Regions from separate parts of the Agarivorans sp. JK6 genome, predicted to be linked through region 2. Evidence: predicted binding sites of a transcription regulator. Region 2 holds the regulator's gene; each other region holds the start of a gene.

Region 1 (3,280 bases), 1.2 Mb from region 2:
AGTTTGCCTCTTTCCACCTCACGGTATACTTTTTATTGCCCTGCTGAATGTTGCGATTGGCTTGTTCTTGAGCAAGTTGGTAACTGGTTATGTCGATTCCGCCTATGGCTTTGTCGCTCCAAAAGCTGGTGCTTACCGGCTCATTGGCAAAGCTGCTTAAACTGAATATCAAGCAAGTGGTGGCAAATATAGTCTGTTTCATAATCTTCCCTAGATGCTGAGTAAGCCATAAATGGAGACCGTGCTTAGCAGAGCACTATTTCAAATAGTAAAAAGCCGCGTCAATTAACGCGGCTTTAAGTTGCGGGTGAATACTTGTGCTAGCGACGCTGCAGGTACATGCCTACTTCGATGTGGTCGGTATAGGGAAACTGGTCAAACAGCGCCCAATGGCTAATTTTGTGAGTACGGCTTAACTCACTTAAATTGTCGTAAAGTGTATTAGGATTACACGAGATATAAACAATGTTGTCGTAGCCTTGCACCATGCCTAAGGTAGCATCATCTAAACCCGCTCGTGGTGGGTCTACCAAAATGGTATCGCATTGATAAGTGCTTAAATCAACATCTGCTTCTTTTAGGCGGCGGAACTCGCGCTCACCCAACATCGCTTGAGTAAACTCTTCTGCCGACAAACGAATAATTTTTACGTTGTCGATGTTGTTATGTTTAATGTTGTATTGCGCTGCTTCAACCGAGGGTTTGGCAATCTCGGTGGCCAATACACGATTGAAGTTTTTGGCTAAGGCTAATGAGAAGTTACCATTGCCACAATACAGTTCTAGCAAATCACCTTGGCTATCGCTGGTGGCGTGTTGCGCCCATTCCAACATGTGTTGATTTACTATTGCGTTAGGTTGAGTGAAGCTGTTTTCTATTTGCTGGTAAATAAGCTTTTCACCATTAACAGTAAGTACTTCGTCTACTCTATCTTGGTCTAAACACATTTTTTGTTTACGTGAGCGACCAATTAACTGAATGGAAAACTGCTTGCTTAGCTCAGCTTTTAGTTTTTCGGCTTCTACGCGCCAAGCCTCATCAATCGGTTTGTGGTAGAGCATGCTTACTATCACTTCGCCACTTAAAGTAGATAAAAAGTCCACTTGAAATAGTTTGTGGCGCAGCAGCGGGTTTGGTTTTAGCTGCTCAACTAAAATTGGCATAAGCTGGTTAATGATTTTGCTAGCCGGAGGAAAGCTGTCTACTCTAAATTTTTGTTTGGTTTGTTGATCAAACATTATGTAGAAGAGATCGTCGCCTTCGTGCCACACCCTAAACTCGGCGCGCATTCGGTAATGTTTAGTCGGTGATGCAAATACACTCGGTTGAGCAGGCGAAAATTCGGCAAACTGCTCTATGCGTTTTGCCACTTTGTCGGCCAATAGTTGTTGGTACTGTTCTGGGTAGTATGCAATAGCGCTCATGGCCGTTCCTCTGTTCTAGCAAGCAGCGCAATTTAAAGGTGCGTGGCTTGCTTGTCCAGTTTATCTACAATAATAGTGATAATATTTCTAAAGTTTTAATTTTGGTCGCCGATAAGCTGTGACTAGGGTAAATCCGTGGAGGCTTTATGAACGAACTGAATGGCGTGGGCAAAACCCCCGTACAACAGTATGCCGAGCGCTTGTTGCAGCAGTCGGCTCCGGCGATTGAGAAACGCAATAACTTGGCAGATGACAAGGCAAGCTTAAACCAGCAAGGTGCGGTAGCTAGCCATGTGTTATTAAGTTCTGTTGAAAAACATACCTTGTCTATGGCAACGGGTGGAGTAAGCCTCCCTAAACCCCAGCAAGTGAGCGTGTTTGATGCTGAAGAAGTCGCTCGAAACGTGCTTAATTTTGTTGCCAGTTCCCTACATAGTGCTAAACAGTCGGGGATGTCGGAAGATAAGCTAGCCGAAATGATGGCCCAAGCCCGTAAAGGGGTAGATATGGGTTTTGAAGGTGCCCGTGAGGAACTTAGTGATGCGGGTATTCTTAATGAAGAGTTAGAAAAAGGCATCGATAAGAGTTATGACCTAATTCAAGAAGGTTTAGAAAAGATTGAAGAAGGCGATTATGAAATTCAATCTGCTCCTCTTTATAGCCAACTGGCAATGTCTAGTTCGCAATCCGCTACAATGGAGTTAGAAACAGCAGAAGGTGATAAGGTCACTATTAGCTATGGCTCGCAATTAGCCGCCAGTTATAGTGAAGGGCGTTCTTCAATCCAAGCCTCTTTTGCCTCGCAGCAACAATTTAGCTTCTCGGTTGAGGGTGACCTTAATGATGATGAATTGGCGGCAATTGCAGATTTGATTAAACAGGTTGATGAGGTTGGCCAGCAGTTCTTCTCGGGCGATTTAGATAAAGCCTTTGATCAAGCCTTAAATATTGGTTTTGACGAACAGCAGCTAGTTGGCTTTGCGGTTAATTTTCAGCAGCAACAAAGCGTAGCGGTTACCCAAGCCTATCAACAAGCTAATGATAAATCCTCTGGTGGTTCTGAGCTGGTGCCAGACTTAAGTGAGTTTTTGAGCTCTTGGCAAGATATTCAAGCCAAAGTGAGTGCTTTGTTTGCTCAACCTGAATCTGCCACCGAAACGCTATTGGCTGGAATACTGCCTATTTCTAGTCCTAGTGATGAAGAAAACAAACAAGCAGACGTAGAACGTTTTAAAGGTTTTGCCGACCGCATGGCTGAAGCTTTGGCGATGTTTAACAACACACCCGCTGCTGCGAATAACGCAGCGGACAACATTAGTTAATTTCAAGTTGGGTAAAAGCGCGGCTTTTTGTGCTATCAATCACATTAAGCCTCGCTTATAATCTCGCCCGCTGTGGTGCTTGTGTATTTAATACTCAAGCTTAATAGGGAATCTGGTGCAAATCCGGAACTGACGCGCAGCGGTAATGAGGAACGAAAGCTCAAGGATTGGCCTTTTCCAAGGATCACCAGACACTGTTTGTAACGCCAAACGGGAAGTCGCAGCCGTAGTACAAGTAATACGCCTCTAAGTCCGAATACCTGCCACATCGCACATGCTTATAACAGCAAAGTACTACGCGACGATTAGGATTACATCGATGAAGAAGTTCATATTACTGGCCGCAGTAGCGCCAGCTTTTGGCTATGCCCAAGAAACCCAGCAAGCACCCCAAACAGAACAGCCAGCTACTATGGTTGTTACCGCCAACCGCATGGAACAAACCGAAGCCAGTGTTATTGCGCCACTTACTGTGGTTAGCCGTAGCGAAATTGAAAGCAGCGGCGCTCAAGACATTATTGATGTGCTAAGTCA
Region 2 (3,280 bases):
GTGGCGATGATTACTACTGATACCTACCGTATTGGTGCTCATGAACAACTAGCTACTTACGGAAAAATTATGGGCTGCGCCGTACGCGTCGCCAATGATGAAGAAGAGCTTTCACAGTTGCTTTATCAGTTTAAAGACAAAAAATTAGTGCTTATTGATACCGCAGGCATGAGCCAACGAGATCTTCGCTTACACGAACAATTAGACAAGCTAGTAAAAAACAGCCGCGTTAATATTCGCAACTATTTGGTGATGTCCGCCAATGCGCAGCGTCGGGTAATTGAAGAAACTGTGAACCAATTTCAGCGAATTCCTTTAGCTGGTACCATACTTACCAAATTAGATGAAAGTTTGGCATTAGGTGAAGTGTTAAATGTAACCTTGCGCCATGCCTTACCAATAAGTTACGTTACTCACGGCCAACAAGTGCCTGAAGATATTGCGGTAGCTGCGCCTACCCAATTAATAGAACAAGCATTATCGGTTATCGATAAGCAAAGCCAGCAACATTTCTGGTTTAGTGAAACCGAACAACAAAAGGTTTCAGATGTATTCTAAAGACAATGAATTTGACCAAGCTAGCGGCTTAAGAATGATGCAACAAAAAAACAATGTGAAAGTCATCGCTGTAACTGGCGGCAAAGGGGGCGTAGGTAAAACTAACGTTACTCTTAACATGGGCATAGCCATGGCTGCGCAAGGTAAGCGCGTAATGGTTCTGGATGCCGACTTAGGCCTAGCAAACGTAGATGTGCTGCTCGGTTTACGTGTAACTAAAAACCTCTCTCACGTTTTATCCGGTGAATGCACCTTAGATGAAGTATTAGTTAAAGGGCCCAATGGGATCTTAATTGCACCAGCTACTTCTGGTACTCAATCAATGGTAGAACTCAGTCCTGCGGAACACGCCGGACTTATTCGTGCTTTTAGCAGCATGAAAACACCCATTGATGTGTTGCTAGTTGATACCGCAGCGGGCATCTCCGACATGGTGCTAAGCTTTGCTAAAGCGTCACAAGACATATTAGTGGTGGTGTGTGATGAACCAACCTCTATTACCGATGCTTATGCGCTAATAAAGCTGCTTTCAAACCAGCACGGTGTCTACAAATTTAAAGTAGTAGCAAATATGGTGCGTAGCTTACGCGAAGGCCAAGAATTGTTTGCTAAGCTTACTCGAGTTACCGATCGCTTCTTGGATGCTACACTCGAATTGGTATCTTGTATTCCTTATGACAATAACGTGCGCTTAGCCGTAAGAAAGCAACGAGTAGTGGTAGAAGCCTATCCTAAGTCTCCTGCATCTTTGGCATTTCGCTCATTAGCAAGTAAAGCTTCTACTTGGCCAATTCCTGAACAAGCAGGTGGACATTTAGAATTTTTCATCGAGAACCTTCTCGAGTTTGGACAACGTAAAAATAGAGAACAGCTTAGTGAATAAAGTTGCCGCTTATGCCAGCGCTAATGACACTAATGTTTTGGTGGAGCGCCATGCAAACTTGGTCAAACGGATAGCCCATCACCTAATGGCTAGGCTTCCGGCTAGCGTGATTGTTGATGACTTGATCCAATCAGGAATGATTGGCTTAATCGAAGCCGCACGTAACTTTGATGGTTCAAAAGGCGCTAGCTTCGAAACCTACGCCGGCATCCGCATTCGTGGCTCTATGCTTGACGAAATTCGTCGTGGCGACTGGGTCCCTCGTTCGGTACATAAAAACAGCCGCGCCATCAGTGATGCAATTGCAGAAGTTGAGAAAGAAAAAAACGGTGACGCAAAAGACGCTGAGGTTGCAGCAAAGCTTGGCGTAAGCTTAAGTGAGTACCACTCAATGTTGTCTGATGTAAATTGCGGACGCATTTTAGGTATCGATGACTTAGGTGTGAGTGAAGACGTCATATCAAGTGAAGAAAGTCGAGAACTAAACCGACCTTTTGAAGGTTTTGCCAATCAACGCTTTCAACAATCTCTTGCCGAATGTATTAAAGGTCTGCCAGAGAGAGAAGCACTGGTTTTGTCCCTCTATTATGATGAAGAACTTAACCTAAAAGAAATTGGTGAAGTATTGAGCGTAAGCGAGTCCCGAGTCAGTCAAATTCATAGTCAAGCGCTTGCTCGAGTTAAAACTCGAATGCGAGATTGGACACAATAGAGAAATTCATCCTTACATTTCTTGTAAAAGATGGACTAAAATTGTGTTTATTAAGGCATAATATCTATATTACATAAATTTTTGGCCTATTTAGTGGCTTGTAAAACATCCTGTTGGGGGACGTACCTTGGATAAAAATATGAAAATTCTGGTTGTTGATGATTTTTCAACGATGAGAAGGATTATTAAAAACCTACTTAGAGATCTTGGCTTCAACAATACTCATGAAGCCGATGACGGAAATACCGCATTACCTATGCTTAAAGGCGGCGATTTCGAATTTGTAGTAACTGATTGGAACATGCCTGGAATGGAAGGCATCGACCTATTGAAAAATATTCGTGCCGACGAAAGTTTGTCTCACTTACCTGTTTTAATGGTAACTGCCGAAGCAAAACGTGAACAGATCATCGAAGCTGCTCAAGCCGGCGTAAATGGATATATTGTTAAACCTTTCACTGCAGCCACGCTAAAAGAGAAGCTAGATAAGATTTTCGAAAGACTACAATAAGAAAGGAAGATGCGTGAGCACAGATACTCCGATTATTTCATTAGCCGACGCCAAATCTTTGGTTGCGCTACTTGAAGAAGGAAATGTCGCCGAGGCGAATCAACTTGTTAGTGAGCTTTGTGCTCCAAAAGCTAACCTGCTATTTGATAAGGTTGGGCAGCTCACTCGTCAGCTTCATGACTCTTTAAATGAATTTAAACTCGATATTCGAATTAACGAGTTAGCTAATCAAGAAATACCAGACGCTAAAGAGCGGTTGAACTATGTGATAGAGATGACCGATCAAGCGGCCAATAAAACCATGGACGCAGTAGAGTCTGGCCTTCCAATTGCCGATCAATTAACTAACGAAATCAACAGTATCATGCCTATATGGCAAAGTTTGATGGAACGAAGAATTGAAATCGGCCAATTTAAGGCGCTATGTCACCAAATCGATATTTTCCTTAATAGTTCTTCAGCAAATGCCGATAAACTACGTAGCATGTTAACCGAAATATTGATGGCTCAAGATTTCCAAGATTTAACCGGTCAGATGATTCGTAAGGTAATCACCTTGGTGCAAGAGGTGGAAGAAAGTCTGGTTGAAATGCTTACCTTGTTTGGAAATGAGAAC
Region 3 (3,280 bases), 1.5 Mb from region 2:
TATTAGGCTGCGTACATAGTTACACAGGTGATGAGGGCCACGATGTATAGAACGCCTAGCAAGCTGCAAAATGGTAGAAAAAGTTTCTTTGGCTAGGGTTAAATCGCCAGCCTCCATAGCAAGCTCGGCTAACAGCTGTTGCCGCTCAATACTATTTACCGCCAACTTAGAGGCTTTAAGTACAGTTTCTAAGGCTTTGTCTAACTCGCCGTCTGCTCGGTAAGCGCGAGCTAGCCAGTCATAGCCGGTGAGCAGTAATGGGCTTTCTGCAATAGAACGATTAAGTGTTTCAATCGCACTTTTATTGTCTTTTAGTAACAGGTGAACACGGCCTAAGGTAGCTTTTGCCCAGGTTTGTTTCCGCTCTTCTAGAATGGCTTCTAGTGCTTCTTTAGCTGCCACGTATTCGCCTAAGGCTATTTGCGCTTCAACGCGTAAGTTACGGCAATAGTTGCTGTAACGGCTTTCGGCTTCAATCTGTTTGTCACACAGTTCAATAACTTGCTGATACTGTTTTTTTGATAATGCGTGATAAACCTCGCGTAAACTTTGACGTTTTACATGGGCTCTTGCTAGGCGGTTGTGCAACTGAAACTGAGAAAATGGTTTGGTTATGAACTCGTCTGGCTCCATTTCTAGAGCACTAAGCACCATGCTTTTATTATTGTCACCGCTAATAATAAAAAACAGAGCATCAACTTCTAACAACTCGCTAACACGAAGCTCTTCTAAAAGCTGGCCACCATTCTTGCCAGTGCCAAGGTTATAATCTACTAGAAGGATGTCAAATTTTCGTTTTTTGCACGCTCTTACAGCGGCTTCGCCAGTGTTTGCGAAATAAACGTCGGTTGCGCCAAAATTTTGCAACATGGCCTTAAGCATAACCTGAAAGGCTCGCTGGTCATCAACGATGAGTATTTGCTTGTCGCTGTAATTGTATTGCGTTGCCATTACTGAGTGTTCTAATCCTTTTGGCTTATCCTAGCATAAGTTACCAAGCGATAAAGTAGTGTAAGTATAGACAGTTAGCGCAGTAGTAGTATCTGCTATTAAACCTTGCAAAAACAGCTAAGCTTGATTTAATATTGAGGTGTTGATGAGTCTTTTGGTCTCATCAGCGCTGAGTCAAAGCCAAACTTGGAGTGATCCAAGGTCGGAAAGTTACAGGTCTTTAGGGCAACCTTAAGATGGCTGGACCGCCTTAGTTGAGTGGTTAGATTTGCACAATGTACATCTTTCTACTTAGTAAGTTAGTCTATTTACCGTTTATTACTTTCCGTATTTGGTTGGAACGCCAAGCTAAAATTAGCTTGGCGTATTTGTTTCCGCTGCCTTATCTTGTTAAGCATTTGTTTCTAAATGCTGTTACTCCTAAGACTTTTAAATCTATTGGTTATTGCTCAACTTAATATTTTTGTTGTGCGCTAATTGCATACTTAAGGCAAATTTCGGGTATAAAAAAAAGACATCCTAAGATGTCTTTTTTTATCAATATGGTGGAGGGAGGTGGATTCGAACCACCGAAGCTTTCGCGACAGATTTACAATCTGTTCCCTTTGGCCACTCGGGAACCCCTCCTGCTTGTGGAGCGGCATATTACCAGAACTTGGTGGGCTGTAAAGCAAAAACAGCGACATTTTTATTGGTAGATAACTGTTTGCTTATTATCTGTGCATTTGGCCGAAATTTGCTAAAGTTTTAGCCTGCTTTTCCGATATCTATAAAGGTAATGGAGGAGCAATATGTTAGTTGAGCAAATTAGACAAAGTAGCTTATGTGATGAACTGCAGTTGGGCGATACGCTTAACCAAAGTGCCTTGCAGGGCGATCAGGCTCATTTTCATTTATTGCTTAGCATGCTTAGCCAAAACGTATGCGATCAAGCTCAGTTTTCAATGCAAAAGCAACAGCATGAACAAGTTCAGCAAGATTTACGTGATAAGTTTCAACTGGCTCAAGCTCGCGCTCTTAAAGCGCTAGATGATGAGTTTCCAGTGCAAGCTAATTGGAGTAAGCACCTGCATGCTGGTGAGCCGTCGCGGATTCGTTTAGAACAGGCTCTTGGCGGCTATGCGGCGTGTGCAGAAGACAGTGTCGACGGTTTACCTCACGAGGTAATGAACAACGTGGATTTGTTAAGCCGGGTAAAACACCAAGTGGCTAAGCCAGATCTGCAACAAGGAATAGATAAAGAAGTTAAGGGTACTGACATGTACAAGCTACTAAGTGACTTTGACTACTCAAAGCCACTTAGCGTTAAGTACTTTAATTAACGAAACACCACGGTACGGTTTCCGTATACAAATACTTTTTCATCAAGCACTTGCTGCAGCGCTTTACTTAATACTGCTTTTTCTACATCACGGCCAGCTTTGGCCATTTCTTCGGCGCTGTAAGTATGATCAACATGGATTACATGTTGTTCTACGATTGGCCCCTCGTCTAAATCGTTGTTTACAAAGTGGGCGGTGGCACCAATAATTTTTACGCCTCGGTCGTAAGCTTGTTTATAAGGCTTAGCGCCAATAAATGCTGGCAAAAACGAGTGATGAATGTTTAAGATTTTGTTGCTAAAGGCTTCAACAAAAGCTGGCGTAAGAATACGCATGTACTTGGCAAGTACTACGTAGTCTGGTTGGTACTGCTGTACTACCTTGATAACTTGTTGCTCATGCTCTTCGCGGCTTAAATCTACATGGCTAATATGATGGAAAGGAATATCAAATTTTTCCGTCAAAGTACGTAGGCTATCGTAGTTACCTACAACGGCAGCAATTTCTACATCCATATCACCGTAAACGGCTTTCATGAGTAGATCGCCCAAGCAGTGCGCTTCTTTGGTTACCATGATAACAATACGTTTGCGCCCGGCACTCTCTAAACGGCGGGTACTCCCAGCTGGAAGTGCACCATCTAAATCGGCAAGTAAAGTTTGGTCGTTAAAGTAGCCTTCTAATACTGTACGCATAAAAAAGCGATTGGCATCGTTATCAACAAACTCGTTGTTTTTAATAATGTTAAGCTGGTGCTTAGCACATATATTGGTAATGCTTGAGATTAAACCTTTTGCGTCTGGGCATTCGGTTAATAGAATTTTTCTTTCCATTGTGTTTTCGATTTATTCAGTTTTAAAGTTAAGATTTATTACAGCACTGTTTAAACTTTTTGCCGCTTCCGCAGGGGCAAGCTGAATTACGCGCCAAGGCTTTTGGGGCGAACTCTCCATCAGTATAAAACCAACGCTCATTAACTTTCTTAAAGTTAGAGCGCTCGTGCAAAA

The links. Region 2 encodes FliA, which starts transcription of late flagellar genes. Its sites were predicted from a motif close to CTAAAGNTNNNNNNNNNNNNGCCGATA; they were not measured.
Region 1: the regulator FliA is predicted to act here: its motif matches at 1,512-1,538, upstream of OV592_RS02120 (DUF5610 domain-containing protein).
Region 3: the regulator FliA is predicted to act here: its motif matches at 1,691-1,717, upstream of OV592_RS14825 (VC2046/SO_2500 family protein).

What each region holds. Positions count from the first base shown of each region.
Region 1 covers NZ_CP113525.1:450,764-454,043, forward strand. Annotated here, with positions in the region: gene OV592_RS02110 (YHS domain-containing (seleno)protein) at 1-202, opposite strand, end outside; gene trmA (tRNA (uridine(54)-C5)-methyltransferase TrmA) at 321-1,424, opposite strand; gene OV592_RS02120 (DUF5610 domain-containing protein) at 1,571-2,746, shown strand; cobalamin riboswitch at 2,803-3,029, shown strand; gene OV592_RS02125 (TonB-dependent receptor domain-containing protein) at 3,066-3,280, shown strand, end outside.
Region 2 covers NZ_CP113525.1:1,693,785-1,697,064, forward strand. Annotated here, with positions in the region: gene flhF (flagellar biosynthesis protein FlhF) at 1-558, shown strand, start outside; gene OV592_RS08005 (MinD/ParA family protein) at 548-1,441, shown strand; gene OV592_RS08010 (RNA polymerase sigma factor FliA) at 1,434-2,153, shown strand; gene cheY (chemotaxis response regulator CheY) at 2,281-2,664, shown strand; gene OV592_RS08020 (protein phosphatase CheZ) at 2,678-3,280, shown strand, end outside.
Region 3 covers NZ_CP113525.1:3,201,327-3,204,606, reverse strand. Annotated here, with positions in the region: gene OV592_RS14835 (response regulator) at 1-951, opposite strand, end outside; cyclic di-GMP riboswitch class I at 1,121-1,204, shown strand; tRNA gene OV592_RS14830 (tRNA-Tyr) at 1,495-1,578, opposite strand; gene OV592_RS14825 (VC2046/SO_2500 family protein) at 1,743-2,273, shown strand; gene purU (formyltetrahydrofolate deformylase) at 2,270-3,106, opposite strand; gene OV592_RS14815 (YchJ family protein) at 3,135-3,280, opposite strand, start outside.